2 linked regions of the Aquitalea magnusonii genome follow. Each later gene encodes a partner of the first gene's protein in a complex. Links are inferred from orthologs where the notes say so. Each region holds a gene or a part of one and is shown in the gene's direction. Other genes may lie near its edges. The genes, in order: trxA and trxB.

Region 1 (15,642 bases):
TCCATGTGGAAACACCGTGGCTGTACCGCAACCCGTTTACCGAAGATCCGGAAGAACTGGCGCAGATCTGCGCGCAGATGCTGGAGCGGGAAATCCTGTTCCAGAGCCCGGACACCGTGGCCGCCTTTATTGCCGAACCCATCCAGGGTGCCGGTGGTGTCATCGTGCCGCCCGCCAGCTACTGGCCGCGGATCCGCGCGGTGTGCGACAAGTACGGCGTGCTGCTGATTGCCGATGAAATCGTCACCGGTTTTGGCCGTTCCGGCTCCATGTTCGGCAGCCGTCTGTGGGGCGTGAAACCGGACATCATGTGCCTGGCCAAGGGCATTTCCTCCGGCTATGTGCCGCTGGGTGCCACCGTGGTGAACCAGCGCGTGGCCGATGCCTTTGCCAAGAACCAGGATTTTGGCGGCGTCATCATGCACGGCTACACCTATGCCGGTCACCCGGTAGCCTGCGCGGCGGCCATTGCCAACCTCAAGATCGTGCGCGAGGAAAACCTGCCGGCCCAGGCCGCCGCCCAGGGTGAATACCTGCTGGCCAGGCTCAAACCGTTTGCCGACAAATACGCCGCCGTCGGTGAGGTACGTGGCAAGGGGCTGATGATTGCGCTGGATCTGGTGCAGGACAAGCACAGCCGCGAGCCTATCGATCCGATGGGCGGCTATGCCAACAAGGTGGCCGAAATCGCCCGTGAAAACGGCGTGCTGGTACGCCCGGTGGGTACCAAGATCATCCTGTCGCCGCCGCTGGTTATCGGCCAGGCAGAATGCGATGCCATTGTCAGTGCGCTGGCTGCCGGTTTCGAGGCTGCCTGAACCATGTGACGGGAGGGAGCGGGCCAGGCGCCTGCTTCCGCCCATTGCCAGGACAACACCATGGCCCATCTGCTTGCTGACGCACCGGTGGCAAAGCCGTTGCAACGCTGTCTGGACGTGCTGCAGGATGTGTTGCCGCACAGCGCCACTGCTTTTTACCGGGTGGACCGGCAGCAACAGCCGCATGATTTCGTCTTGCGCCACATGCCGCAAGAGCTGCACCAGCACTATGTGGCGCGTTACATGGGGCACGACCCGCTGCATCCGGCCAGATTGGCGCGCCAGCCGCTGGATGTGGTGACGCTGGGTAGTGCCTTGCCTGTGTCGCAACGTGCCACATCGCGCTATACGCCGTTTCTGGCCAGCAACCGGCTGGTGGATGTGGCGGAAATCCTGCTGCGGCGGCAGGGGCGGGTGGTGGCCGCTTTCTCCTTGTTACGGCAAGGGCGGATGCCCGGCTTTGCCGACGACGAGCTGCGTGTGCTGCATGGCTTGCATGGCCTGCTGGACATGGCGCTGGACAGCATGCTGAGCCAGCCTTGCCCGGCCCCCGCCATCGTGCTGACCGAACGCGAGCAGGCAGTGGTCATGCTGTTGTCTACCGGTGCCTGCAACAAGACCATTGCCCGCGAGCTGAACATGGGTCTCGCCACGGTCAAAACCCATTTATTGCACCTGTTTCGCAAGTTTGATGTGAGTAGTCGTACCGCGCTGGCGCATGCCCTGTTTGTCCGGCAACAAGCCGAACAGCACTTGCGGCAGTGACGGTTTCGTCCGGGACAGCCATAAAAAGAAGCGCGCCCGGTTATCAGCATGATGGGGAAGGTGTACTGATGCGCCACAGACAGGTAGCAAGCCTGCTGCAGTGCCTCCCTGCCATGGTTAGCGAGTCTTCAGGAGGAAAACAGCATGTCGATAGAGAAGAAACTGACCCGGCACCTGCAGCAAGGGGTGGTGGGTTTTCCGGTGGCGCTGGCCAGTTCGGTCGGCGTGGTGATGGCCAGCCCGGTCATCCTTACCGTTACCAGCGGTTTTGGCATGGCGGGCAGCACCTTTGCCCTGGCCATGCTGATTGCCTTCATCATGATGCAGGCGCAGGCCACCACCTTTGCCGAAGCGGCCTCGATGATGCCGACGTCCGGTGCCGTCTACGATTACATATCCTGCGGGCTGGGGCGCTTCTGGGCGATTACCGGCACCATCTCGGCTTATCTGCTGGTGCATGTGTTTGCCGGTACGGCGGAAACCATCCTGTCCGGCATCATGGCGCTGGTGAACTTTGAACACCTCAACACCATGCTGGAGCACAGCGGCACTTCCTGGATGGTGGGGGTAGGGCTGGTGGTGTTGTTTGGCGTGCTCAATGCGCTAGGAATTACCATTTTCGGCAAGGCTGAAATCGTGCTGACCTTCGTGATGTGGGCCACGCTTACCGTGTTCGGCATCATCGGCCTCATCAAGGCCCCGGCTGTGTCGCTGCAAGGCTGGTTCGGCAGTCCCTTGGACCTGAGTGACGCCAGTGGCGTGCTCAGCCTGATCGGCATGGCCATGTTCATGTTTGTCGGCTTCGAGCTGGTGACTCCGCTGGCACCGGAGCTGAAAAACGCCGGTCGCAACATTCCGCGTGCCGCCAAGCTGGGCCTGACCGGCGTGGCCGTTACCATGGCCATCTACGGGGCGGCCATGGTGCATCAGGTGGCCAATGTGGCAATGGACCCGAAAAATCCCGCCGGCCCGCATTTGCTGGATACCCCGATGGCGATTCCGGCCTTTGCCGATCAGGTGATGGGCCCCTTCGGCAAGATCTGGCTGGGTATCGGCCTGCTGTTTGCCGGTGCGGCCACCATCAATACCCTGATTGCCGCGCTGCCGCGCATCCTGTACGGCATGGCGGTGGATGGTGCGCTGCCCAAGGCGTTTACCTATCTGCACCCGCGTTTCAAGACGCCGCTGGTGGGCATTCTGGTGGCGGTGGTCATTCCCTGCGTCCATGCCTGGTTCATCCAGGGTGATCTGGACCGCATCATGCCGCTGGTGCTGGCGGCGGTATGTGCCTGGGGTGTGGCTTATCTGCTGGTGAATCTGGCCATCGTGCGTCTGCGCTTCACCCGGCCGGATTTCCCGCGGGCCTATCGCTCGCCCTGGTTCCCGCTGCCGCAGATCGTGTCCTCGGTGGGCATCCTGATTGCCATCTGGTACATCACGCCGCCGGGCATGCACCCGCGCGACATCTATCTGCCCTTTGGCATCATGCTGGGTCTAACTGCGCTGTATGCACTGGTGTGGACCGTGTTTGTCCAGAAGGTGAACCCCTTCCGTGCGGTGGCCATAGAAGACATTCTGGCCGAGGAGTTCGGCAAGGTGGGCGGCCATGCTTCGCTGATCGACGAGGAGCTCAAGCGTGTTGCCTCTGGTGCTTGAGCGGCTGTGGCAGCCGCGCCTGCCACGGGCTTACCGGCCGGGGGCAACCCTGGCCAGGCTGGCGCAGGACCTGAACGGGCTGGAAGTGGTCGGTGCGGAAGAGGGCTGTCCGGCTTACCGCTTGCCTGCTGCAGACTGGTTTTTCCGGGTGGAGGAGCGGGTGGAAAGCCAGTTCCTGCTGCATACCGTCAGTTGCTGCTTTGTACTGGCACTGCCGGGCAGTGCGCCATCCCGTCCGTCCCGGCTGCAACTGCAGCACCGCGGTAACTGGCAGCGCAGCGGTTTTGCCTGTCTGCGCCGCGAGGGGGATGGCGCAGAGCTGGCGGCCCTGATGGCCTTGTTACAGCAGGACCGCGACTTGCACATCGCGCTGATGCCGCTGGATTTCAAGCGTTGTGAACTGATTGCGGATGAGCAGGGCTGGCGGCTGGAAGTCGAGCATTTTGCCGCCAGTGAAGTGGTGGGCAGCTTCCCGCCTTTTCGCCGCTATATCCGCCTGTTGTCCACACAGAAACTGGCCTTGCTGGCGGTAATGGCGGCGGTGCGGCGAGTGGCGGCCGGCGCGGGCTGATTTTTACGCGGTAAAACAATACACAACAGGCCCCGGCATTACGCCGGGGCCTGTTGCATTCAGTCTCTGGTGTCAGCGGTCCGCTTCGGTCAGCAGCGCCTTGTCCTCGCTCAGCGCCACGGGGGCTGGCAGTTGCTCCAGTTCGTTTAGCAGGCTGATCAGCAGTTCCAGTTTTTCCTCGCCAAAATGCGCTTCTATCTGCCGATAGCAGGCGTTGGACAGTGGCGCGACTTCGCGTGTCAGTTGGCGACCTTCCCTGGACAAGGACACAATCAGCCGGCGGCTATCCACCTTGTCGCGGCTGCGGTGAATCAGGCCGGCCTTTTCCATGCGCACCAGAATGCCGGTAAGGCTGGGCGACAGGATGCAGGCCAGGTCGGCAATCACCCCGGCTTCCATTTCGCCGCGGTCATCCAGCAGGCGCAGAATGCGCCATTGCTGTTCGGTCAGGCCCACACTGTTGAGCAAGGGACGAAAGTAAGCCATCACGGCTTCACGGGCGCGCAGCAGGTGCTGCGGCAGGCGGTGCTGGTGTTGTGCGCTGGAAGTTGGCATGCGATTCAGGATGGCGGATCAATGTGATTAATATCTTAACATTCTGAGCGCCTGTTCCCAAGTCGCCATCTGCCATTTGCCCGGAACAATGTGGGTCACATGCAGAGGCGGCTCCTCCATCTGGTGGATGGGGGATGCTGACCGGCCTGCCTACACTGTGGCTTCCCGTTCTTATTTCTGGAAGGAAAGCAGATGGTAGCTCAAGCCAAAACCGTGGTGATTACCGGTGCCGGCAGTGGCATAGGGGCAGCTTGCGCTGCATTGCTGGCCGCCGACGGCGTGCAGCTGGTGTTGATTGGCCGTCGTGCCGCGCCTTTGCAGCAGTTGGCCGCGCAATACGGTGCGCTGGCACTGGATGGTGACGCGGCGGACAGCACGCGCTGGCCTGGCTGGCTGGCGCAAATCCGCCAACGCTGTGGTGCCATTGACGGCCTGCTGTGTTGTGCCGGCGGCCTGGGCATGGGCAGTGCGCTGCAAACGGATGACGCCGCGTGGCATGCCGCCATGCGTGCCAATCTGGATACCGCTTTTGTTGCCGCACGGGCATGCCTGCCGGATTTGATCGCCAGCCGGGGTGCCATGGTATTGCTGGCTTCGATAGCCTCACTGGCCGCCGGGCCGGAGGTGTGTGGCTATACCACCGCCAAGCATGCGCTGATTGGCCTCACCCGCTCGTTGGCGCGTGATTACGGCCCGCACGGGGTGAGGGTGAATGCGGTGTGTCCCGGCTGGGTGAAAACGCCGATGGCGGATGAGGAAATGCAGCCGCTGATGCAACAGTATGGCGACAGCCTGGATCAGGCCTATGCCCGGGTGACGGCGGATGTTCCCTTGCGCCGGGCTGCCGCACCGGAGGAAATCGCCAGCATCTGTCGCTTCCTGCTGTCGGAGCAGGCCAGCATCATCACCGGCGCGGCCATTGTGGCCGATGGCGGCTCCAGCATTGTCGATGTGCCTACCCTGGCTTTCAACGCACTGTCCTGAGCACAGTTTCAATTGGATTCAATGAACAACACCGCCTACATGGCGGTGTTGTCGTTTGCGGCACTACCAATCGTTTCAGTGCAGCGCCGCCGTGCTCTCCGGCAAGGTGGCACCGCCGTCCACGATGATGGTCTGCCCGGTGATGTAGGCTGCGGCATCCGAAGCGAGAAACAGCATGGCGGCGGCAATATCTCCCGGCTCGCCCAGTCGCCCCAGTGGAATGTTGCGGGCGATGGCGGCATTCAGCTTGTCATCGCCCAGATTATCCATGGCCGGGGTGCGGATCATGCCCGGTTCCACGCCGTTGACGGTGATGCCATCGGCCGCCAGTTCCAGCGCGGCGGCGCGGATGAAGCCATTGACCCCTGCCTTGGAAGCGGCATAGTGCGCCAGCCCCGGATAGGCAACCCGCGGGCCGGTTACCGAGGAAGTCACCAGCATGCGCCCGCCGCCTTGCGCGCGCATGGCGGGCAGGGCGGCCTGACTCAGCCAGAACAGCGCCTGCAGATTCACCGCCAGCGTTCGTTGCAGCAGGGGCGGGGTGATGTCGGCAAACGCAGTGAGCGGGAAAAAGGCCGCGTTGTGGATCAGCACATCCAGCCGACCATATTCTGCCAGTACCTGCGCCACCAGTGCGGTGGCCTGTTCCGGCTCGGCCAGATCGCACTGGCAGGCACTGGCCCTGAAGCCTTGTGCCTGCAAGGCGGTGGCAGTGGCACGGGCTGTTTCTCCCTGCACATCGGCCACCACCACCGTGGCCGCGTGGCGGGCAAGCAGTTGGCTGATGGCGGCACCTATGCCTTGTGCGCCGCCGGTCACCAATACCACTTTGCCGGCAAAATCCAAGTTCAGCATGGGCGCTTGCTCCGGCTTACAGGGCGTGGCGGGTGTGGTTGAGAATCTGCGCGATGGCACCCACCGGGAAGTTGGACAGCGCGCTAAAGTCGTTGCCCTGGTAGCCGAAGATCTTGCCATCGGTTTTCAGTTGTTGCAGGTCGATCAGCACCACGCCCAGCGTGGGGACAATCTTTTCCCGCCACACAAACAGGTAGAGCTGCTCTGCCAGCTTGAAGTAATGGCAGCGGTCCACATCGGCCAGCCCTTGCTCCACCCCTTGCAGGCATTGCCAGGTATAGAAGTGGCTATTCAGATAGATGTGTTCGTAGCATTCGGTGGGGCTGTAGCGGTACTGGTTGCGCAGGCCGATCAGCTCGTCGGTGCTGTGGTGCAGCGCACTGTGTGCTGTCACCGGCTGGTCGATGCAGCCATGGGCAAAGCGGCAGTCCACCGCGGTAAGCGCCTCACCGGACAGCACGCGGCTGAAGGCCGAACGGGCGACATCCTCCTCCCGTGGTAGCACCCCGGCCACGGCAGTGAACAGCCCATGTGCCAGATCCAGTACCAGGCTGAGCGAATGGCCGTGCTGCCCTTCCGGCAGGAAATCCAGCAACACGATATCGGGGCGCAGGCTGCTGGCGCGGTAGCGGCCCTGGCCGCTGAAGCCTGACGCCTCTCCGTCGGTCAATGCCGTCAGTTGGCAATCCGCGGCGTTCACTTGCAAGCGGGCGCGGCTGCCATCGGCAAAATGCAGTTGCAACTGGCGGCCTTGCAGCAGCGGGCTGAAAGGCAGGATGTGGCTTTCCGGGGCAAAGCCGTCGGCCAGATCACCGACCGGGATGAAAACGGGTTGATTGCTCATGCTGCGCTCCTGATGAAGGTGGGTGTGGGCGCAGTGTGCAATGGGCTTGGGCAGGCAACCATCCACCGTATGGTGGAGCCATGGATGACAAACAGGGCGCTGTCCTGGCAGGAGAGCGCCCTGTAATTGCTTATCCCGTCAGTAAACCAAAGCTGAGGAGATGCGTGATGAAAGCTGCGGAATCAGGCGTCCGGCACGTTCATCGAGTTGATGCTGAAGCCGGCGTCCACATAGGTGATTTCGCCGGTGATGCCGGAGGACAGATCCGACAGCAGGAAGGCAGCGGTGTTGCCCACTTCTTCGGTGGTCACATTGCGGCGCAGACAGGATTGGCCGGCAGCAATGGACAGCAGCTTGGAGAAGCCGGAAATGCCAGCGGCAGCCAGGGTCTTGATCGGACCGGCGGACAGGCCGTTCACACGGATGCCGTCCTTGCCCAGGCTGGCAGCCATGAAGCGTACCGATGCTTCCAGGCTGGCCTTGGCCAGACCCATCACATTGTAGTTGGGGATGGCACGTACCGCGCCCAGGTAGGACAGGGTCAGCAGGGCGCCGTTACGGCCTTGCATCATCGGGCGGGCAGCCTTGGCCAGTGCCGGGAAGCTGTAGGACGACACATCGTGTGCAGTCTGGAATGCTTCGCGGCTCAGTGCATCCAGGAAGTCGCCTTCCAGCGATTCGCGCGGGGCGAAGGCAATGGCGTGTACCAGGCCGTCCAGGCCGTCCCACTGTTTGCCCAGGTCGACAAACAGCTGGTTGATTTCATCGTCGCTTTGTACATCGCAGCGGAACACCAGTTCGCTGCCAAAATCCTTGGCCATTTCACGTACACGATCTTCCAGCTTGTCCACCACATAGGTGAACGCCAGCTCGGCACCTTCGCGATGGCAGGCTTGTGCGATGCCATAAGCGATGGAGCGGTTGGAGATCATGCCGGTAATCAGAATTTTTTTGCCTTGCAGAAAGCCCATTTGGAGTCCTTCTTGGTAGAAACAGGGGGGCATTATACCCAAGCCTGCGCTACGCTGTCGTGGGGATTGTCCTACAGCCCGCCCTTACACCGGGGCAGGCACTCGGAAAAAGGTTTATATCGAGGTAACAAGCCGTAAAACGTTGCGGGACAACATACCGCCGCCATATTAAAACAAGCTATTCTAGCCGCGATGTATCATAAATCCCGTCTGGGCAGGGTTGGACGCCTGCGTCAGCCTGCCGGAATCAGGGTAAAAACCACAATCATAAGCTAGTCATGATTAATGCGTAAGCCGTAAAACAAGATGAAACATTTACATTGGCTAGGGGTTGCACTGCTGCTATGGGCGTGCGGCGGCATGGCTGCGCCATCTCAGGCGCTGGGCTATGTGCCGAAATATGCGGCAGGCTTTACACATTTTGACTATGTCAATCCGTCTGCGCCCAAGGGCGGGCGGCTGATGCTGTCGGCCCAGGGCGGTTTTGACACGCTCAATCCCTTCTCGCTCAAGGGCGACAAGGCCGACGGGGTAGAAGCGCTGACGCTGGACACCCTGGGGGTGAACAGCGAGGACGAACCTTATAGCTGCTATGGCCTGCTGGCGGACGATATGCAGCTGGCGGCAGACAAACTGTCCATGCGTTTTCATCTCAACCCGCTGGCCCGCTTTGCCAATGGCCGGCCGGTGCAGGCCGCCGATGTGGTGGCCTCCTTCAATACCCTCACACGCGATGCCGCCGCCACGCCGCAATACCGGCTGTACTGGGCGGATGTGAAGCAAGCAGTAGCGCTGGATGCCAATACGGTGCGCTTTGATTTCAAGCGCCGTAATTCCGAACTGCACATGATTCTGTGCCAGTTGCCGGTGTTTTCCCGGCAGTGGATTCCGGCCGGCAAGACGCTGGCTGACATGGTGCTGGTGCCGCCTGTCGGTTCCGGCCCTTATGTGCTGAGCCAATACCAGTTGGGCAAGAACATCCGCTTTAGCCGCAATCCGCACTACTGGGCGGCCAATCTGCCGGTGCGCCGCGGCATGTTCAATTTTGACGAAGTCGGCTACCGCTATTACCAGGACGAAACCGCCCGGCTGGAGGCCTTCAAGGCCGGTGAATTTGATGTCTCGGCCGAAAACATGGCCAAGCAATGGGCGCGTGGCTATCTCGGCGCTAAGTTCGACGATGGCCGCATCGTCAAGAAAGCCCTGCCGCATCAGCGTTCTGCCGGCATGCAGGGCTTTGTGTTCAATTTGCGCCGCCAGCAATTTGCCGACAAACGTCTGCGCCAGGCCATCAGTCTGGCCTTTGACTTCGAATGGGCCAACCGCAACCTGTTTTATGGCCAGTACCGCCGCAGCAACAGCTTTTTCACCAATAGCGAACTGGCCGCCAGCGGCCTGCCCGGGCCGGATGAGCTGAAGTTGCTGCAGCCATTGCGCGAAAAGCTGGACCCGGCGGTATTCGGCCCGCCGGTGGAGCCGCCCTTTACCGACGGACGTTATGGCATACGCCGCAATCTGCGCGAGGCGCGTCAACTGCTGTTCGAGGCGGGCTGGCGCTACGAAGGCGGCAAGCTGGTGGATCACCGGGGCCGCCCGTTGCGCATCGAGTTTCTGACCTATTCCAAGGTATACGACCGGGTGGCCAGCGGCTGGCAGCAGAACCTGGCCAAACTGGGCATCACCCTGACCGTGCGGGTGGTGGACCCGGCCATCTACCAGCGGCGGCTGAATGATTTTGACTACGACATGACGGTGGTGGTGTACGCCGCCAGCAACAGTCCGGGCAACGAACAACTGGATTTCCATAGCTGCCAGGCGGCGCAGACGCCCGGTTCGCAAAACTGGGCCGGGCTGTGCGACCCGGCGGTGGAGGCCTTGTTGCCGCAATTCCAGCACTTTACCAGCCGGCAGCAACTGCTGGCCGCCAGTCATGCGCTGGATCGGGTGCTGCGTGCCGGCTACTACCTGGTGCCCAACTGGAATCTGCCCTATCACCGCATGGCCTGGTGGAACCGCTTTGGCCAACCGGCCAGGCTGCCGCTGTATTACAGCCCGACCACGTGGGCCATCGAAACCTGGTGGGAGAAAAAATAAGCATGTGGCGCTATATCCTGAAACGGCTGTTGCTGATGATTCCCACGCTGATTGGCGTGTTGGCGCTCACCTTTGCCATCATCCAGTTTGTGCCGGGCGGCCCGGTGGAGCAGATGGTGCAGCAATTGAGCCATAGCGGCGTGGGGGGTGAAACCACCGCCATCAGCAGCGTGTTCAAGAGCCGTGGCGGCTTGCAGCCGGAAGAGTTGCAGGCACTGAAAAAGCTGTATGGCTTTGATCAGCCGCCCTTGCAGCGTTTTGGCCATATGCTGGCCGGTTTTGCCCGTTTCGACCTGGGCGAGAGCTTTTTCCATCACCAGTCGGTGGCGCAGCTGATTCTGTCCAAGCTGCCGGTATCGATGAGTATTGGTCTGTGGACCTTCTTTATCACCTATCTGCTGTGCATTCCGCTGGGCATTGCCAAGGCGGTGCGCGATGGCAGCCTGTTTGATCTGGCCAGCAGCACGGTGATTTTGCTGGGCTATGCCATTCCGGGCTTCGTGCTGGGGGTGGCCCTGCTGGTGTTGTTTGGCGGTGGCAGCTTCTGGCAGTTGTTTCCGCTGCGCGGGCTGGTGAGCGACAACTGGGACAGCCTCAGCCTGATCGACAAGGTGCTGGATTATCTGTGGCACATCGTGCTGCCAGTGACGGCCTCGGTGGTGGGGAATCTGGCGGTGATGACCATGCTCACCAAGAATGTGTTTCTGGAAGAAATCCGCCGCCAGTATGTGTACACCGCCCGCGCCAAGGGCCTGTCGGAGCGGGCCATCCTGTACCGCCATGTGTTCCGCAATGCGCTGATTCCGCTGATTACCGGTTTCCCGGCCGCCTTCATCGGTGCTTTCTTTACCGGCAGCCTGCTGATTGAAACCCTGTTCTCGCTGGATGGGCTGGGTCTGCTGTCCTACGAGTCGGTGATGCGGCGCGACTACCCGGTGGTGATGGGCAGCCTGTACGTATTCACCCTGCTGGGGCTGGTGGCCAAGCTGCTGTCGGATCTGAGCTATGTGCTGGTGGACCCGCGGGTCAGTTTTGACGGAGGTGAGCGATGAGCCATGCGCCCAGCCTTACACCCGGCCAGCGCGCCTGGCGACGCTTTTGCCAGCACAAGCGCGGCTTTTACAGCTTGTGGCTGTTTTTGCTGTTTTTTGTCCTGTCGCTGGGGGCGGAGCTGCTGTCCAACGACCGTCCGCTGATGGTGCGCTATCACGACCAGCTATATTTCCCGGTGCTGTTCGATTATCAGGAAACCGCCTTTGGTGGTGACTTTGATACCGCCACCGATTATCTGGACCCCTTCATCCAGGACCAGTTTGCCCGGCCAGGCAATTTCGCCATTTATGCGCCCAATCCCTACAGCTACAACACGGTGAATTATTTTGCCGACAATCCCAATCCGGCGGCACCGTCCTTCGACAATGTGCTGGGCACCGATGACCGTGGACGCGACGTGCTGGCGCGCTTGATCTACGGCTTTAGGGTATCGGTGCTGTTTGCGCTGGCGCTCACCGTCTCCGGCACCCTGCTGGGGGTGCTGTTTGGTGCGCTGCAAGGCTTTTTCGGTGGCAAGTTGGACCTGGTGGTGCAGCGTCTGCTGGAAATCTGGGGCAGTCTGCCCGAGCTTTACCTGCTGATCATCCTGGCGTCCTTGTTCAAGCCCAGCTTGCTGCTGTTGCTGGTATTGCTCACCCTGTTTGGCTGGATGGGGCTGGCGGATTATGTACGGGCCGAGTTCCTGCGCAATCGCCAGATGGACTACGTGTTGGCGGCGCGGGCCTGCGGTCTGAACAGTTGGCAGATCATGTGGCGGCACGTGTTGCCCAACAGCCTGACGCCGGTGCTGGCCTTCCTGCCATTTCGGGTGAGCGGGGCGATTCTGGCGCTCACCAGCCTGGATTTTCTTGGCCTGGGTGTGCCATCGTCCACACCCAGCCTGGGTGAGCTGTTGGCACAGGGCAAGGACAATCTGGATGCCTGGTGGATCGCGCTGCCCACTTTTGCGGTGCTGACCACCACCTTGTTGCTGCTGATTTTCATTGGCGAGGGTCTGCGCGCCGCGCTGGACACCCGGAAAGGCTGAGATGGAAACCCTGTTGACCGTTGCCGCGCTCAATGCCCACTTTGGCCGGCAGCAAGTATTGTCCTCGGTCGGTTTCAGCGTGGCAGCCGGCGAAAAAGTGGCGCTGGTGGGCGAGTCCGGTTCCGGCAAGACCGTCACCGCCCAGGCGCTGTTGCAACTGAACCCGGAGGTGCGGCTGACGGGCTCCATCCGCCTGGCTGGAGAAGAACTGCTGGGCGTGGGCGAGAAGCGCCTGCGGCAAATCCGTGGCCGCGACATCGCCATGATTTTTCAGGAGCCCATGCATGCGCTCAATCCGCTGTTCACCATAGGCCGGCAAATTGGCGAAACCCTCACCCTGCACCTGGGGCTGACGGCGCGTGAAGCACGGGCCGAGGCCATTCGCCTGTTGCTGCGTACCGGTATCCAGGATGCCGCCGAGAAGATCGACAGCTACCCCTTCCAGCTGTCCGGTGGCCAGCGCCAGCGCGCGATGATTGCCATGGCGCTGGCGTGTCAGCCGCGTCTGTTGATTGCCGATGAACCCACCACCGCACTGGATGTGACGGTGCAGGCGCAAATCCTGCAATTGCTGGATGAATTGCAGCAGGAGATGGGCATGGCGGTGCTGTTCATCACCCACGACCTCAACCTGGTGCGGCGCTTTGCCGACAAGGTGGTGGTGATGCGTGGCGGCCTGGTGGTGGAAAGCGGCAAGGTGGTGCAGGTGTTCAGCCACCCGGCTCATCCTTATACCGCCGAACTGTTGGCTAGTCGGCCAGGCATCCTGGACGCCGAAGTGCAGGAGTCGGCCGCGCTGCCGCTACGGCTGCAGGCCAGGGACATCACCGTCAGCTATCGCCGCAAGGCAGGTTGGTTCAGCCAGCGGTTGGTGCCGGTGGTGCAGCAGGTATCGCTGGATGTCCCGGCAGGGCAAACGCTGGGCATTGTCGGTGAGTCCGGCTCCGGCAAGACCACGCTGGGGCATGCATTGCTGCGCCTCTTGCCCAGCCAAGGCCAGATCAGGCTGGACGACATGGCACTGCAGGACTTGCGTGGCCGTCGCCTGCGCCATGCCCGCAAGGATTTCCAGGTGGTGTTCCAGGACCCGTTTTCCTCGCTGTCGCCACGCATGACGGTGGGGCAGATCGTCGCGGAGGGCCTGGCCTTGCACCAGCCGGGTTTAAGTGCCGCGCAGGTACGCCAGCAGGTGATAGCCACCCTGACCGAGGTTGGCCTGCATCACGAAATGATGGAACGCTATCCGCACGAGTTTTCCGGCGGCCAGCGCCAGCGCATTGCCATTGCCCGTGCCTTGATTCTCAAGCCGAAACTCATCTTGCTGGACGAACCGACCAGCGCGCTGGATGCCACCTTGCAAAAGCAGGTGCTGCAATTATTGCGCAGCCTGCAACGCAAGTACGGCCTGAGCTACCTGTTCATCAGCCATGATCTGGCGGTCATCCGCGCGGTGGCCCACCGGGTGCTGGTGCTGCAGGCCGGCCGGGTGGTGGAGCAGGGGGTGACTGCACAGGTATTTGACAAGCCGCAGCAGCCCTATACCCGCCAATTGCTGGCAGCGGCGCTGCCAGGCTCTTGAAAATGGCGCAGCTGCTCCCCATTCTCTGTGAATACCGCTTGGCACAAACCGGAATTTTCCAGCAACATCGGCAAGTGCCAACCCTACTTGCAAGCCGGGCTTGCAAAAGCCGCAACTGCCGCTAGGCAGCGGTTGCCCCACAGTCAGTCAGTTGTTACCATCAGCGGCTAACGACACTGCAAACCACCCCGAATACTAGAGGAAGCCATGAGCGATCTTATCCTGCATGTAACCGACGACTCCTTTGAACAAGACGTCCTGAAGGCCGATGTGCCGGTTCTGGTCGACTACTGGGCTGAATGGTGTGGTCCTTGCAAGATGATCGCCCCCATCCTGGACGAAGTGGCCAAGGAATACGCCGGTCGTCTGAAAGTGGCCAAGCTGAACATCGACCAGAACGAACTGACCCCGCCGAAATTCGGCATCCGCGGCATTCCGACGCTGATGATTTTCAAGGATGGCCAGGTAGCGGCCACCAAGGTGGGCGCACTGGCCAAGAGCCAGCTGGCCGCCTTCATTGACAGCCACATCTAAAGCGTCTATTCTCACCTGAACTTCTTCAAGCAGGCGGCGCATCAGTCGCCTGTTTCGTATCCGCATCCACACCCCACGAACAGCGTTCTGCTCAATCTTTACGAGTCGACCAACGGCCGCTATGCATTTATCTGATCTCAAACACCTTCATGTATCCCAGCTCGTGGAAATGGCTATTTCCAACGAGATCGAGGGCGCTAACCGCCTGCGCAAGCAAGATCTCATCTTTGCGCTTCTGAAAAACCAGGCCAAAAAAGGCGAAAGCATCTTCGGCGAGGGCACCCTGGAAGTGCTGCCGGACGGTTTCGGTTTCCTGCGCAGCCCGGATACCTCGTATCTGGCTGGTCCGGATGACATCTATGTCAGCCCGTCGCAGATCCGTCGTTTCAATCTGCATACCGGCGACTCCATCGAAGGCGAGATCCGTACGCCCAAGGATGGCGAACGCTACTTCGCGCTGGTGAAGGTGGACAAGGTCAATGGCGAGCCGCCGGAGAACTCCAAACACAAGATCCTGTTTGAAAACCTCACGCCGCTGTTCCCGACCGAACAGTTCAAGCTTGAGCGTGACATTCGTGCCGAAGAAAACATTACCGGTCGCATCATCGACCTGATTTCGCCCATCGGCAAAGGCCAGCGCGCCCTGCTGGTGGCACCGCCGAAATCCGGTAAAACCGTGATGCTGCAGCATATCGCGCATGCCATCATCGCCAATCATCCAGAAGCGGTGATGATTGTGCTGCTGATTGACGAACGTCCGGAAGAAGTGACCGAAATGCAGCGCTCGGTGAAGGGCGAGGTTGTATCCTCCACCTTCGACGAGCCGGCCACCCGCCATGTGCAGGTAGCCGAAATGGTGATCGAAAAGGCCAAGCGCCTGGTCGAGCACAAAAAGGATGTGGTCATCCTGCTGGACTCCATCACCCGTCTGGCCCGTGCCTACAACACCGTGGTGCCGGCTTCGGGCAAGGTACTGACCGGTGGTGTGGACGCCAACGCCCTGCAACGCCCCAAGCGTTTCTTTGGTGCGGCACGTAATGTGGAAGAGGGTGGCAGTCTCACCATCATCGCCACGGCGCTGGTGGATACCGGCAGCCGCATGGATGATGTGATCTACGAAGAATTCAAGGGTACCGGCAACTGCGAAATCCATCTGGAACGCCGCATGGCGGAAAAGCGCATTTTCCCGGCCCTCAACATCAACCGTTCCGGCACGCGCCGTGAAGAGCTGCTGGTGCCGCAAGACCAATTGCAGCGTATCTGGGTACTGCGCAAGCTGCTGTACCCGATGGATGACATCGAGGCGATGGAATTCCTCCAGGACAAGATCAAGGCC
Region 2 (15,620 bases), 1.8 Mb from region 1 along the record:
TGCTGTACGCCACACCGGACTGGCCGGCACTGACTGCCCAGCTGGAAGCGCAAATGGCACAAAGCGACGGCGACATCGAAGCCAAGATGGACACCCTGCGCCACTTCCAGCACGCCCAGGCCTTCCGCCTGGTGGCACAAGACATTGCCGGCATGTGGACGGTGGAAGCACTGTCCGATCAACTGTCCCTGCTGGCCGATACGGTACTGGATGCCACACTGCGCCACGCCTGGCGCGACATTCCCAGCCGCCACACCGATACCCCGCGTTTTGCCATCATTGGCTACGGCAAACTGGGCGGCAAAGAGCTGGGCTATGCCTCCGATCTGGACATCATCTTTCTGTACGACGACGAACATCCCGACGCCACCGAGCTTTACTCGCGCCTGGCACGCAAGATGTCCACCTGGCTGACCAGCGCCACCAGCGCCGGCGTGCTCTACGACATCGACTTGCGCCTGCGCCCCAACGGTGCCAGCGGCCTGCTGGTCAGCTCACTAGCAGCCTTTCGCAACTACCAGGAAAAACAAGCCTGGGTGTGGGAACATCAAGCCCTTACCCGAGCGCGCTACGTGGCAGGCGATGCCACCATCGGTGAAGGCTTCGAAGCCATCCGCCATGACGTGCTAACCCTGCCGCGCGAGCTGGCCAAGCTGCGCAGCGAGGTTCTGGCCATGCGCCAGCGCATGCTGGAAAGCCACCCGCCACACGAGCACGACGTCAAGCATGCGCGCGGCGGCATCATCGATATCGAATTCATCGTGCAATATCTGATTCTGGCACACGCCGGCCAACTCCCCGCCTTCACCCGCAATACCGGCAACATCGCCCTGCTGGCCGTTGCCGCCGAGGCAGGACTGATCAGCCCCGAGCAGGCAGAACAGGGACGCGCTGCCTACCGCCACTACCGCAAGCTGCAGCATGCAGCCCGGCTAAACGAAAGCAGCAAGGTGGAAGTCAATGAAACACTGCGCCAGCACTACCAGCAGGGGCAGGCACTGTGGCAGCAGGTTTTCGGCACCGACAGCACAGCCTGAAACGGTTTTTCGCTGACGACGGTTCACAAGACCACGGCTGACGGTATAATCGCCAGCTACGCAAAACATAATGACGGAGAGCTCCAAGATGTCGATGGCAGATCGTGACGGATTCATCTGGTATGACGGCAAGCTGGTTGACTGGCGCGATGCCACCACCCACGTACTGACCCACACGCTGCATTACGGCATGGGCGTGTTCGAAGGCGTGCGGGCCTATGAAACCCCCAAGGGTCCGGCCATCTTCCGCCTGCAGGACCACACCGACCGCCTGTTCCGCTCCGCCAAGATCCTGGGCATGGACCTGCCGTTCAGCAAGGACGACATCAACCAGGCGCATCTGGACGTGGTCAAGGCCAACAAGCTGTCCTCCTGCTACTTCCGCCCGATGGCCTTCTACGGCTCCGGCAAACTGGGCGTGGCACCGAAAAAGGACGATGTACAAGTCATCGTGGCCGCCTGGCCGTGGGGTGCCTACCTGGGCGAAGAAGGCCTGGAAAAGGGCATCCGCGTGAAGACTTCATCCTTCACTCGCCACCACGTCAACATCACCATGTGCAAGGCCAAGGCCAACGGCAACTACATGAACTCCATCCTGGCCAACAACGAAGCCACGGCAGACGGCTACGACGAAGCCCTGCTGCTGGACGTGGACGGTTTTGTGGCCGAAGGCTCGGGCGAGAACATCTTCATCGTGCGCAAGGGCAAGCTTTACACCCCGGACCTCACCTCCGCACTGGAAGGCATCACCCGCGACACCGTGGTGCAGATTGCCCAGGAGCAAGGGCTGGAAATCATCGAAAAACGCATCACCCGCGACGAAGTCTACAGTGCCGACGAAGCCTTCTTCACCGGCACCGCCGCCGAAGTCACCCCGATCCGCGAACTGGATCGCCGTGCCATCGGTACAGGTAGCCGCGGCCCGATCACTGCCGCCATCCAGCAAAAGTACTTCAATATCGTGAAGGGCCTGGATGCCGAACACGAACACTGGCTAACCTACGTCAAGTAAACACACCCAAGCAGCAAGGGCCGGCAATGCCGGCCTGACAAGGAAAGACAATGGCTGAACTGAAAGAAAACACCCGTCGCGTCATCGAAGTGACCGCCAAAGACCTGCCCCTGCACTGCCCGATGCCGGACATGGTGGCCTGGAACTCGCATCCGCGCGTCTTCCTGCCAGTACACAAAACCGGCGAAGCGCTGTGCCCCTACTGTGGCACCCAGTACAAGCTGATCGGACCGGCCGGACATCACCACTAAGTCCTGGCCTGACCGACGGCATGCGAAAGGTGCGGGCTTCCGCACCTTTTTCGCTTGCCCGCTCACCAAATCAACGCCAGCTTGCCACCACAGCCGACACAGGATGGCGCTGATTTGGAAGCGGAACCCTTCATGAAGAAAAAAATACTGGTCATCGGCCCCTCCTGGGTGGGCGACAGCGTCATGGCCCAGCCGCTATACCAGCGCCTGCACCAACGACATCCCGGCCTGGAACTGCATGTATTTGCGCCGGCCTGGACCCTGCCCCTGCTCGCACGCATGCCGGAAGTGGCCAAGGCGCATCTCAACCCTTTCGGCCACGGCGCACTGCGCCTGCGCGAGCGCTGGCAAACTGCCCGCAAACTCAAGGCCGAAGGCTTTGACCAGGCCATCGTACTGCCCAACTCCATCAAATCGGCCCTGATCCCGCTCTTTGCCGGCATTCCCTTGCGGACCGGCTTCATTGGCGAATCGCGCTACTGGATTCTCAATGACACCCGCGAACTGGACGAGCAGGAACTGCCGATGATGGTGGAGCGCTTCTGCGCACTGGCAGAAACCCGCAACACCCCCTTGCCTCGCCCCATTGCCCATCCGGCACTGGTCACCAATCCGCAAAGCCAGCTGGAAACAGCCCGCCGCCTGCACCTGGACACCAGTCGCCCGGTGGTCGCCTTCTGTCCAGGTGCCGAATATGGCCCGGCCAAACGCTGGCCGGCGCGCCACTTTGCCGAACTGGCCAAACGCTTTGCCGCTGCCGGCTTTGCCGTCTGGCTGTTCGGCTCGGGCAAAGACAAGGACATCGGTGATGACATCGCCCGCCTGGCAGATGGCACAGCCATCAATCTGTGCGGCAGCACCGGACTGGAAGAAGCCATCGACCTGATGGGCCTGACCCGCCTGGCGGTGTGCAACGACTCCGGCCTGATGCACGTTGCCGCAGCCCTTGGCAAACCGCTGGTGGCGCTGTATGGCTCCTCCAGCCCGGACTTCACCCCGCCGCTATCGGATCAGGCCGCCGTGGTCAGCCTCAATCTGGACTGCAGCCCCTGTTTCGAACGGAAATGCCCCTATCAGCACACCAATTGTCTGGAACAATTGGGGCCAGAGATGGCATGGCAGGCCGCGCTGCGCTTTCTGCCCGAGCTGGGCCACTCCACCATTCAACTTACCCGCAGCACATAGGCTGAACCATGAGCGTACAAGACAAAAATAATCAGCCCGAGGAAAACAGCCGTCGCATGGAACTGGTGCGTGCCGCCGCCAAACTGTTCCGCGATCAGGGCTATGAACGCACCACGGTGCGCGATTTGGGCAATGCCGTCGGACTGCAGTCCGGCAGCCTGTTCTATCATTTCCGCACCAAGGAAGAAATTCTGGTAGCGGTGATGGCGCTGGGCATTAGCGCCACTACCGAGCAGTTGGGCGAAGCCATTGCGCGCGCCCGTAACCCGCGCGACAAGCTGTCCGCCCTGTTCCATGTTCATCTGAACTCGCTGCTGGGGGATAACCAGGCCGCACTGGAAGTGATGCTGTATGAATGGCGCAGTGTCTCTGCCGCGGCCAAACCCGGCCTGATCGTGCTGCGCGACCGCTACGAAGCACTGTGGCAAGAAGTACTGGACGAGGCCGCCGCCGCCGGACTGGTCAAGCAGGATACCCGCCTGCTGCGTCGCACCTTGCTGGGCAGCCTGCACTGGTCGGTGCAGTGGTACAAATCCGACGGTGAGCTGAGCGTGGACGCACTGGCAGAACGCATGCTGGCCTTGGTGCTGTTGAAGTAATCACACACCATGGCGCCATCCAGACTGATTTATCAGCAAACCCTGCGTAAAATGATATAAAATCACAGGGTTAGCCCATCAACAGGAGTTGCGCCATGGATAGCATCTCTCGCTTGCAGAGCAGTAGCGCCAGCACCACGGCCAACTTGTTGCAACAGAGCCGCAACAGCCGCGCAGCCAACAGCAGCCAGAACACCAGCGATACCAGTACCGTATCCACCCGCAATCAGAGCAGCACCGAACAACTGCAAACCACTGCCAGCAGCCTGCAGGCTGTTGTCAGCACCCCATCGCGGCAAAGCCAGAACCGCTTCCAGATCGAACAGACACTGGCCAGCCAGTTGACCTCCAGCCAGGCCGCCAGCGTCAGTACCGACAGCACGCGCACCGTGAATGCCAGCCGGGCCAGCAGTGAATCGGACAGCACCACCAGCAGTACCTCGGCAGCAGCCGTCAGCAGCCGCAGCCGCCAAACCACCGCCAGCAGCAATCGCAACAGCGAGCGCAGCAGTAGCGACAGCAATACCACCGCGAGCAGCCAGTCTGTTCCGGTCCGCAATCAGGCACAGCAGACGCTGGAAAACCAGAAGAACAGCGGCCAGATTGCCGTGGCGCAGTATCAGAGCAACCAGTCCCTGCTGGAAAGCACCACCCAGACCAGCAGCCGCAGAGTCAGTGAACAGGCCTGAGCCCGCTTCAGCACCGCACAAAAAAACCGGGCTTGCCCGGTTTTTTCATTGCCGCGTCCAAGGCTGCCTGCTGCACCGGCAACAGGCACAAAAGAAGCGGCCAGCGCCGCTTTTCCAGTCAGACCAGTTCAGGCACGGACATCAATACTTTGCCCCAGATGGGCCGGATTCGACGCAGGCTGGCTGATTTGCGTGCCGACATCGCTGGCACCCTGCACCAAGGACAATACCGACTGGCCTTCGGCCTGCAGCGATTTTTTCAGGGCGAACACCTGAGTGGCCGATGAAACATTCTGTCCGCTTACTTGACTTATTCCGTCCATGCCCCCACCTCCGCACTCATTACACGATTTAACAAGTCCAGTTTAGACCGCATGCGCCATTCTGTCATGGCAAAGCTGCTAAAATGACTGTTCAACGACCTAAAACAGGAACAACACGATGAGCAACACCCGTCACAGCCCCCTCCTGATCCTTGGTTCCGGTCCTGCTGGCTACACTGCAGCCGTTTACGCCGCCCGCGCCAACCTCAAACCGGTGCTGATTACCGGCCTGGCACAAGGTGGCCAACTGATGACCACCACCGAAGTGGACAACTGGCCGGCTGATGCCAGCGGCGTGATGGGTCCTGAGCTGATGCAACGCTTCCAGCAGCATGCCGAACGCTTTGGCACGGAAATGATCTTTGATCATATCCACACCACCCACCTGAATGAAAAGCCAATCCGCCTGGTGGGTGACGCTGGCGAATACACCTGCGACGCGCTCATCATTGCCACCGGTGCTTCCGCCAAATACCTGGGTCTGCCATCCGAGCAAGCCTTTGCCGGCAAAGGCGTATCCGCCTGCGCCACTTGCGATGGTTTCTTCTATCGCAATCAGGATGTCGCCGTGGTTGGTGGCGGCAATACTGCCGTGGAAGAGGCGCTGTACCTGGCCAATATCGCCAAACACGTGACCCTGATCCACCGCCGCGACAGCTTCCGTGCCGAAAAGATCATGATCGACAAACTGATGTCGCGCGTGGCCGAAGGCAAGATCACCCTCAAGCTGAATGCCAATCTGGATGAAGTACTGGGCGACGACAGCGGCGTTACCGGTGCCCGCCTGAAGTTCAATGACGGCAGCACCGAAGACATCAAGCTGATGGGTGTGTTCATCGCCATCGGCCACCAGCCCAATACCGACATTTTCAAAGGCCAGTTGGAAATGGATGCCACCGGCTACCTGATCACCCGTGGCGGCCGCGAAGGCAATGCCACCCTGACCAGCGTGGAGGGCGTGTTTGCTGCCGGTGACGTGCAGGACCACATCTACCGCCAGGCCGTGACCAGCGCCGCCTCCGGCTGCCAGGCCGCCCTGGATGCCGAACGCTATCTGGACAGCCTGAAGTAATATCTTGAAGGCCTTCAAGGATACATTGAAGGAAATCCGCCGGCAGGCGCGTCGCAGTGACGTGCCTGCCGTGCGTACGCCTACCCCTGCTCCACTTCCCGAGCCCGATTTCAAGCAACTGTTCAGCGATGTCATCCCGCTGAAGAGTCAGCCGCGTCACATCCCGCAGCACAAGAAACCCAGCCCGCACCCACGTCGCCGCCATGCTCAGCACGGCTTGTCAGCCCACACCGAGATGGAAGTGCTGCGTCATATGTCCGGCCTGTTCGAACCACAAGACAACCTGGCACAGTTTTCCCGCCCCGGCATGCCAGGCCAGACGCTCAGGCGCTTGCGCAATGGCCATTGGCCGGTTGCCTGCCAACTGGACTTGCACGGCATGGATCGTTACCAGGCGCAGGATGCATTGGCCCTGTTCTTGCACCGCGCACGACACCGCGGCCCCTGCTTGCGCATCATTCATGGCAAAGGCTTTGGCTCCAATGGCCAACCTGTGCTGAAAAAACTGGTGCGTAGCTGGCTGCGCCATCACCCGGAGGTATTGGCCTTCTGCCAGGCCAGCGAAACCATGGGAGGAGAAGGCGCACTGCTGGTGCTGATACGACGTGGTCATCATGAAGAAAACGGCTCAGAATAAGGATGACAACCGTAAGAAATTTCCGCTAAGCTCAAAGCAAGGCGGTTGTACTCCCACCAACCACCACCGTCAGGAGTCTTGCATGTCAGGCACACCCTGCCCCGACTTCACCCTGCCCGGCACCGCCGGCACCACCTTCTCTCTTTCCGCTGCGTCCAAGCCGCTGGTGATCTACTTCTACCCCAAGGACAACACGCCGGGCTGCACCAACGAAACCATGGATTTCCGCGACCTGCACGCCCAATTTGCCGCGGCTGGCGTCAGCATTGTCGGTATCTCGCGTGACAGCATCAAATCGCATGAAAACTTCAAGGCCAAGCTGGAGTTGCCGTTTGAATTGCTATCCGATGCGGAGGAAACTGTTTGTACCCTGTTTGACGTCATCAAAATGAAAAACATGTACGGCAAGCAGGTCAGAGGCATCGAGCGCAGTACCTTCGTGATCGATGCCGGCGGCGTGATCGTGCGCGAATGGCGCAAGGTGAAAGTGCCCGGTCATGCTGCTGAAGTTCTTGCCTTTGTAAACACTCTCTAACGCAGTGCCCCGGTCTGCCGACCGGGCTCTGCATCGCCAAGGGGTCCATCATGGTAAGCCGTAAGAAAAGCAAAACCACCAAGCTGTTCGTTCTGGACACCAATGTATTGCTGCACGACCCTACCAGTTTGTACCGCTTCGAAGAGCATGATGTTTTCATCCCCATCATCACCCTGGAAGAGCTGGACGCCCACAAGAGCGGCATGTCGGAAGTGGCGCGCAATGCCCGCCAGACCAGCCGCTTTCTGGACGATATTGTCAGCGGCTGCGAAAACAAGATTGAAGCCGGCATCACGCTGAAAAATGCCAGTCGTGATGCTGCCACTGGCAAGCTGATCCTGCAGACCCAGGCCATTCACAGCGTGCTGCCCGCTTCCCTGCCGGTAGGCAAGGCGGACAATCAGATCCTCGGCATCGTGATGGCCCTCAAGGAGCTGCATCCGGAGCGCTCGGTCATCCTGGTTTCCAAGGACATCAATATGCGCATCAAGGCCCGTGCGCTGGGCCTGGATGCCGAAGATTACTTCAACGACAAGGTGCTGCAGGATTCGGACCTGCTGTACACCGGCACGCGTGAAATCGACGAGGCGTTCTGGGAACGCAATGGCAAGGACATGAAGTCCTGGCAGGAACAGGGCCGCAGCTTCTATCAGGTAAAAGGGCAGGATGTTCCCAACCTGCTGATCAACCAGATGCTGTGGCAGGAAGGACCGCAGCCTTTGCAGGCGCGCGTGATCAAGGTGGAAGGCAAGAGCGCCGTGATCCAGACCCTGAAGGATTACAGCCACCACAAGAACAATGTGTGGGGCATTACCGCGCGCAACCGGGAACAAAACTTCGCGCTGAACCTGCTGATGGACCCTGAAGTGGACTTCATCACCTTGCTCGGCCAGGCCGGCACCGGCAAAACCCTGCTCACCCTGGCCGCGGGCCTGGCCATGACGCTGGAGCAAAAACTGTATTCGGAAATCATCATGACCCGTGTCACCGTGCCGGTAGGCGAGGACATCGGATTCTTGCCGGGCACCGAAGAGGAAAAGATGGCCCCGTGGATGGGTGCGCTGGAAGACAACCTGGACGTGCTCAACAAGAGCGATGACGACGGCGGCGACTGGGGCCGTGCCGCCACCCGCGACCTGGTGCGTTCGCGCATCAAGGTGAAGTCACTCAACTTCATGCGCGGCCGGACCTTCCTCAACAAGTACCTGATCATCGACGAGGCGCAAAACCTGACGCCCAAGCAGATGAAGACACTGATCACTCGTGCAGGTCCGGGAACCAAGGTAGTCTGTCTGGGCAATATTTCGCAAATCGACACCCCCTATCTGACCGAAGGCAGTTCCGGCCTCACCTACGTGGTGGACCGCTTCAAGGGCTGGGAACATTCCGGCCATATCACCCTGCAACGCGGGGAACGTTCACGCTTGGCAGACCATGCCGGAGAGGTACTTTGATTCAATGCAACCACGCCTCGAACTGATTCATGAGGCAGCAACAGGGACGGCGCGCCAAGCGCCGCCCCTTTTGTTTGTCCACGGCGCATTCTGTGCCGCCTGGTGCTGGCAGGAAGCCTTCCTGCCCTGGTTTGCCCGCCAGGGCTACGACTGCTGGGCGCTCAGCCTGGAAGGACATGGCGACAGCGACGGCCACCAATACCTGGCGGCCATCAGCATAGACGACTATGTGAGCAATCTGAGTGCGGCGGTCAAGCGCATCAAGCGTACGCCCATCATGATTGGCCACTCGATGGGGGGCTTCGTCCTACAGCAATACCTGACCCGTCAGCGCCTGCCGGCTGCCGCCTTCCTGGCATCAGTGCCGCCTACCGGGCTGGCCAGCTCCAGCCTGCGCCTGCTGACCCAGGCACCGGCCTTGCTGCTGAACCTGAATCGATACCAGCAAGGCAATTACAATCCGGCTCAGGATGAGCTGCGCGACTTGCTGCTGTCGGCGGATGCGCCTGCCAACATCACGGCATTGCTGGTGGAAAAGTGCCAACTGGAAAGTCAGCGCGCGGTGATGGACATGACCTTGGTCAATCCCTTGGGGATAGCGGCCATCCCGCCGTTACCGGCCCTGGTGCTGGGGGCGGCCGAGGACATGCTGATCTCACCGCAGGATGTGGTGGCAACAGCAGAGCGACTGGATGTACATGCGGAAATCCTGCCGCATATGGGTCATATGATGATGCTGGACACGCACTGGGAACGCACGGCAGAGCGCCTGCTGCAGTGGCTGGAGCAGTTACCGCCCGAGGTGCTTGCCGCGTCCCCCAGCCATGCCACGGCCTGATATCAGCCAGGCTGCAGCACCATGATAAGCAAAGCCGCTCACAACAGCGGCTTTTTCATGGCTGACCAGCAGGCATCAGGCGCGGCGGTGCGGTTGCCACAAGACATCGGGCTGGCCCAGCACCTTGTTCAAATGACGGGCCAGAATGAACAGGGCATCGGACAAGCGGTTCAGATACTGCCGTGCCGATGGTGAAACCTCGCCCTCATGCGAGGCGGCCACCAGTGCGCGTTCGGCCCGACGACACACCGAACGGGCCTGGTGGGCCAGGCCAGCCGGACGCGAGCCCCCCGGCAAAATGAACTCCTTGAGCATGGGCAGATCAGCATTCATTTGACTCACCCACTCTTCCAGCATGGCAACATGCTCCGGCTTGAGTGCGGCATAGCCCGGCACCGCCAGCTCGGAGCCCAGATCAAACAGATCGTGCTGCACCGCCAGCAAGCGCTGTGCGACCTCAACGGGCAGGTCCTCGGCCAGCAGCACACCCAAAACCGAATTAAGCTCGTCTACATCACCCAGCGCCTGAACGCGCGTGCAATCCTTGGCCACCCGGCTGCCATCCCCCAGACCGGTGGTGCCGTCGTCCCCGGTACGGGTGACAATACGGGATAAACGGTGTCCCATCAGTTTTCTCCTCCACGAGACGGGTCATGCTGCCCTTGCTGCTCACGTCCCAGCGCCAGAATGGCCTGACGCAGGCTTTCCTTCAGGGTTTCGCCAAACAGCATGTCGTAGTCTTCCTTCAACTGCTGCATCACGCCGGACAGCATGTTCTTGGCCTGCAGTTCCAGAGCGTCCTGCAGCCATAGTGACAGCTCCACCTTCATGCGTGGCAGCAGTTTTTCATACATGGCTTCCACCAGCGCCCGCTCATCCACCACCGCAACCGTTTCATCCTTGCGAGCGGGCGGGTTCATCAAGGCTGCGGCAGCCGAGGCAGTGGTGACAGCGGCAACACTCAGCACCTCTACCGACTTGGCCGCATCCGGCGTTGCCGTTTGCGGTCCTGCCTGTGGCATGGCAGCGGCAAAACTGGTACCGGCCAATGTTTCCAGTGCTGCCGACGGCAGCGCAGGCTGCTCATCGACGGCTACTACGGCCTGTTGCAGCGGTTCCACCTCGCCTGCCTGCGGCAACAGCGCTTCGTCCGTCTCGGTCAGCAGTGGCAAATCCGGCGGCGCAGCCGGGGTAAGCAATGGCGGCGCCTCCACCGCTACTGCGGCCTGTTGCGGCGGTTCCACCTCGCCTGCCGGCGGCACCTGCGCTTCGTCCGTCTCGGTCAGCAGTGGCAGATCCGGCGGCGCAGCCGGGGTGACAGTCTCCGGCTGCGGCGGTGTCAGCACCGCCGACTCCAGCTCTGGTGCAACCACGCCACTGGCCCGTTCAATGGCGAAGGGCGATTCGGCAAACAATCCCTGCACCGGTGCAGAGAGCGCCGCCGTGTTGCCGGCTGGCTGGGCCGGCGCAGCGGCGTCAGAGCCGCACAACGCCGCGTCCTCATCCCGTACAGGCAGCGCCGGCATGGCGGACGATACCGCGGGCATGACAGTGCTGACTTCCGTTACCGCCGCGTGCTCTTCGTCTTCAGCCAGGTTAAGTTCGGTCTCACTGGCGCGATCCACCTCATCCAGGCCGGGCCAGCTTTCCTCCATTTCCACCAGAGGCTGGGTCTCGGTGCTCAATACTGGCGACTCCGCTGCCTGCAAGGACTGCAGGCTGAAGTCTGCATCGCCCGGCGCATCCGCCAGCAAGGCCGAGGCGGCCAATATAGCGGCCTCATCCTGCAGCTCAGGCACGGCGGCATCCGGCTGCCCGGCGGTCCCCAGTCCAGGCCAATCCTGCTCTTCCGCCGGCAGCATGCCGGGCAGATTGGCCATGGCCTGCAGCAGTTCATCTTCGCTCAGCGCAGTAAATGCCTTGTGTTCCGGCTCCGGTACCGCATGCAAGGATTGCAACAAAGCGTCCTGCTCGGCTTCTGTCTGTTGCGCCAGGGTTTGTTCTGCAACGCGCAATACATCATCCAGCGAGGCGGGAGCGGAAGATACCAGTGCCTGCGCCCGCGCCAGCAATTCACTTGCGGAAGGCGTTTCCTCTTCCAGCCGTCCGATACCGCCACCCAGCACCCCGGCAGGCAGGCTGTCCAGCGAGATGGACAATCCACCGGGCAAGGCCGGGGGCATATCTACCGGCGTGCCATGTCGGGTTTCCGGCTCCGGGACTGGCGCAGTGCTGACAGCCTCGGCTGCCAATAGCGGTTGGGGGGTGTCCGGTTCTGCTGTGGCTGCAGGGGCTATCGCCTCTTCGCCCATGTTGCCCCAGTCATCACCCAGCTCGTCTGACAGATCCGGAATCTGCAGCTCATCTTCCAGCGCAGCCAGGGTCGGGATCATCACGTCGGCTTCCTGCGCCACCGCTGGCGTCGGCACCTCGGCTGGCAAGACCGGTTCTGGCGCAAGCGCCGCTGCGGCTACCGGCGCGACGGGTGCTGGTGCTGGTGCTGGTGCTGGTGCTGGTGCTGGTGCTGGTGCTGGTTCATCCAGCATGAATTCAAATCCATCCACTGCCAACAAGGGCGCTTCCGGCCTTGGCTGCGATTGCGCTGCCGGGGCGATGGCCATTCCCTGGTCGCCGTGGAGTACCTGCTCCAGGTCCAGCTCTGCTGCGGGTTCGGTCAGGTCCAGCGAAGGCAGACTGGCCAAATCCAGTGCGGCAGCAGCCGTTGCGGGCGCAGCCACATCCAGATCTTCCAGCGTGAGTTCCGGTATTTCCAGCTCCGCCACCCCCTCTGCCGGCAAGTGGATGCCACTGGGCAGGGCATTCGCTTCACTGGAAAAATCAAAATCCGGAAGGTCCAGCACTTCCTCTGCCAGTACCGGAATGGCGGATTCATCCACCACTTCGTCCAGCACGGGCAGGTCCAGCTCGTCCCAGGAGGGCAGATCAGGCGTTGGCGACTGGTTCATGGTCACTTGTGGCTCATGTCATGGTGTTGGATGGCGTAACCCAGAGCGCGATAAGCCTTGAAGCGGTGGCGGGCAGTATCCAGCGCGGCCTCATCGGTTCCGACGATCTCCAGAATACGGGAAAACTGTGCCGGTGCGGGCGGTAATTCCGGCCCCAGGTTCAACAATACCGGGTGCTGCAGCTCCGTCGGCAGTGCGGTGGTCAACCAGATCGGCGTTTGCGCAGCTTCAGCAGCATCCAGCCGGCAATGGGCAATGAACTGGGTATCAGCAATACACCACAACCGGTTACTGAAGGTATCGAACGCCCGCTCGTCTTCCAGCCAGACCAGCAAGCGCTCCTGTTTGCGGAATACCGTTGCGGCCAGCTTGCAGGCAAACTCCTGCGGCTGGGCCACATTGGTATAAAAATCAATCCGCGTCATCTTCTACAACTTCTGGCGATTCGCGACGCGGACGGCCACGGCGCACGACATTGCCCAGGGCGATATCGGCGCGGTCTTGCAGGAATTGCACCAGCAGCGGGACCGGGCGACCGGTTGCGCCCTTGTCCTTGCCGCTCTTCCATGCGGTGCCGGCGATATCCAGGTGCGCCCAGTCGTAAGCCTTGGCAAAACGTGACAGGAAGCAGGCGGCGGTAATGCTGCCACCGGGACGGCCACCGATATTGGCCATGTCGGCAAACGGGCTCTTGAGCTGCTCCTGGTACTCATCCCACAAGGGCATGTGCCAAGCGCGGTCGGCCACTTCCTCGCCGGCGGCCAGCAGTTCACGCGCCAGGCTGTCCTGATTGCTGTACAGGCCGGTGGCGATATGGCCCAGCGCAATGACGCAGGCACCGGTCAGGGTGGCGACATCAATCACGGTTTGCGGGTTGAAGCGTTCGGCAAAAGTCAGCGCATCGCACAGGATCAGGCGGCCTTCGGCATCGGTATTGAGCACTTCGATGGTTTGGCCGGACAGGCTGGTGATGATGTCACCGGGCTTGACGGCATTGCCCGCCGGCATGTTTTCGCAGGCCGGAACAATGGTAACCAGATTGATCGGCAGCTTCATTTCCACCGCCGCGCGGAAGGCACCCAGCACCGAGGCGGCGCCGCACATATCGTATTTCATCTCGTCCATGCCTTCGCCGGGCTTGAGCGAGATACCGCCGGAGTCAAAGGTGATGCCCTTGCCCACCAAGGCCAGCGGCCGGTCGTTCTTGTCCTTGGCACCCTGGTATTGCAGCACGATGAGCTTGGGCTCCACCACGCTGCCACGGGCGACCGACAGGAAGGAATGCAGGCCCAGCTCTTCTAGCTGGCGCTGGCCGTAGATTTCCACACCGGCACCGAATTCGGCGGCAATGCGCTCCGCTTCTTCGGCCAGATAGCTCGGCGTGCAGACATTGGGCGGCAGATTGCCCAGGTCCTTGGCCAGCTTCATGCCGTTGCCAATGGCCAGACCACGCAGCAGGCCTTTTTCGCCATCCGCCAGATCGCTGCGGCGCGGCACGGCCAGGGTAAGCTTGCGCGGCTCACGCACGCTGTCATCCTGCTTGCTCTTGAAGCGGTCGAAGCGGTACAGCACATCCAGCGTCACCACGGTGGCCTGCTCGATCATCCATTCGACATCATGCTTCTTCACAGTCAGCTCGGTCAGATAGCTGACGGCCTCGGTGGCTGAAGTCTGGGTGAGGCTGCGCACCGAACTGCGTACCGCCTCGCGGTATTCCTTGGCGCGAAAATCACGCTCCTTGCCCAGTCCCACCAGCATCACCCGGTCGCACAGGGTATGTGGCACCGAGTGCAACAGCAGGGTGCTGCCCAGCTTGCCTTCCATGTCGCCACGGCGGATGACATCGCTGATAAAGCCGTTGGAGATACGATCGAGCAAATCGGCGGCAAAGGTGAGCTTGCGCGATTCATAGACACCTACTATCACGCAGGCAACGCGCTGTTTTTCCGGGCTGCCGCTTTTTATGTTAAATTCCATCTTGTACTCCCGTGTATTGCGAGTGTCAGTTGTTCCACTTCTTGCAGGCTGCCAGCAGTGCCTAGCGTGCCGGAAAGCCCTGCCTGTAGCAGGCGAAGACAGAAGCTGCGTCCATCCCGAAATTTGCCGGAAACGGCGTTTCAGAGTTATCAAATCAAATTATCACTACGCAAGTCATAAAAAGTCAAAAAGGCACTGATAAATGGTTTTTCGTAAAAGCCTGACCCGAGAATTGACTTTTACCGCCCTGGGCGTTTTTATCGTCCTGCTGGCCATCATTCTCTCCACCCAGGCCATCAACCTGCTTGGCCGTGCGGCCGAAGGGCAGATTGCAAACGAGGCGGTCACCGCGCTGATCGGCTTCTGGGCACTGGGTCTGTTTCCCTTGTTGATGATTCTTACCGTCTTCGTCACTGTGCTGGTGGTGATGACCCGCATCTGGCGTGACCATGAAATGGCCGTCTGGCTGTCATCCGGCCTGTCACTGCGCGACTGGATATGGCCGGTGATGCGCTTCACCATCCCGCTGGCCTTGTTGGTGGGGATTGTGTCGCTGTTCATTGCCCCGTGGGCCGAAGAGCGCAGCCAGGTGTATGCCGAAATCCTCAAGCGGCGCGAAGAGATCAGCGCCATTGCCCCCGGCGTCTTCAAGGAAACCGGCTCCGGCAGCAAAGTGTATTTCATTGAAAGCTATGGCGGCCAACATGGTGCCGCCACGCGCATCTTCATGCAGGACATGAGTGAAGGCAAGGTTTCCAGCATCTTCGCCCAGCGCGGCTACATTACCGTCAATGCCGACAACGAACGCGTGCTGGTACTGGAGGATGGCCGCCGCTACGTGGGTGAACCGGGACAATCGAATTATGAGGTGGGCAGCTTCAAACGCTACAGCGTGCTGATCGGCACCAATCAGAAGCTGGCCGCGACACCCAATAACCGCCAGGCACAAAGCACCAGTGCGCTGATCGGCAGCAGCGATCCGGCCTTCCGCTCGGAGCTGGTATGGCGTCTGTCCATGCCCTTGAGTTGCCTGGTACTGGCCTTG

Evidence for each region.
Region 2: the proteins of trxA (region 1) and trxB are in contact, whole or in part, in a crystal structure (PDB 1F6M), measured with the Escherichia coli proteins. The link is inferred for Aquitalea magnusonii from one-to-one orthologs.

Annotation. Positions count from the first base shown.
Region 1 is NZ_AP018823.1:641,478-657,119, forward strand. Bases 12,659-15,642 are described here. They hold trxA (thioredoxin TrxA), read left to right. Parts: upstream 12,659-13,979; coding sequence 13,980-14,306; downstream 14,307-15,642. Other genes in these bases: DLM_RS03145 (ABC transporter ATP-binding protein), read left to right, coding at 12,659-13,772; rho (transcription termination factor Rho), read left to right, coding at 14,428-15,642. In the rest of the region: DLM_RS03085 (aspartate aminotransferase family protein), read left to right, coding at 1-818; DLM_RS03090 (helix-turn-helix transcriptional regulator), read left to right, coding at 879-1,583; DLM_RS03095 (APC family permease), read left to right, coding at 1,728-3,239; DLM_RS03100 (DUF3156 family protein), read left to right, coding at 3,220-3,810; homoprotocatechuate degradation operon regulator HpaR, read right to left, coding at 3,883-4,365; DLM_RS03110 (SDR family NAD(P)-dependent oxidoreductase), read left to right, coding at 4,558-5,349; DLM_RS03115 (SDR family oxidoreductase), read right to left, coding at 5,425-6,204; DLM_RS03120 (MoaF C-terminal domain-containing protein), read right to left, coding at 6,221-7,048; enoyl-ACP reductase FabI, read right to left, coding at 7,231-8,019; DLM_RS03130 (extracellular solute-binding protein), read left to right, coding at 8,326-10,113; DLM_RS03135 (microcin C ABC transporter permease YejB), read left to right, coding at 10,116-11,165; DLM_RS03140 (ABC transporter permease), read left to right, coding at 11,162-12,193; more of DLM_RS03145, read left to right, coding at 12,195-12,658. UniProt on the Escherichia coli protein: Participates in various redox reactions through the reversible oxidation of its active center dithiol to a disulfide and catalyzes dithiol-disulfide exchange reactions.
Region 2 is NZ_AP018823.1:2,415,720-2,431,339, forward strand. The notes cover bases 4,230-7,191. They hold trxB (thioredoxin-disulfide reductase), read left to right. Parts: upstream 4,230-5,214; coding sequence 5,215-6,168; downstream 6,169-7,191. Other genes in these bases: DLM_RS11545 (hypothetical protein), read left to right, coding at 4,230-4,773; DLM_RS23055 (putative motility protein), read right to left, coding at 4,902-5,096; DLM_RS11555 (Smr/MutS family protein), read left to right, coding at 6,173-6,805; DLM_RS11560 (peroxiredoxin), read left to right, coding at 6,888-7,191. In the rest of the region: glnE (bifunctional [glutamate--ammonia ligase]-adenylyl-L-tyrosine phosphorylase/[glutamate--ammonia-ligase] adenylyltransferase), read left to right, coding at 1-1,037; DLM_RS11525 (branched-chain amino acid transaminase), read left to right, coding at 1,126-2,049; DLM_RS11530 (zinc-finger domain-containing protein), read left to right, coding at 2,100-2,300; waaF (lipopolysaccharide heptosyltransferase II), read left to right, coding at 2,433-3,485; DLM_RS11540 (TetR/AcrR family transcriptional regulator), read left to right, coding at 3,494-4,084; more of DLM_RS11545, read left to right, coding at 4,180-4,229; more of DLM_RS11560, read left to right, coding at 7,192-7,340; DLM_RS11565 (PhoH family protein), read left to right, coding at 7,391-8,794; DLM_RS11570 (alpha/beta hydrolase), read left to right, coding at 8,799-9,632; DLM_RS11575 (cob(I)yrinic acid a,c-diamide adenosyltransferase), read right to left, coding at 9,708-10,259; DLM_RS11580 (hypothetical protein), read right to left, coding at 10,259-12,598; DLM_RS11585 (DNA polymerase III subunit chi), read right to left, coding at 12,601-13,023; DLM_RS11590 (leucyl aminopeptidase), read right to left, coding at 13,010-14,575; LPS export ABC transporter permease LptF, read left to right, coding at 14,778-15,620.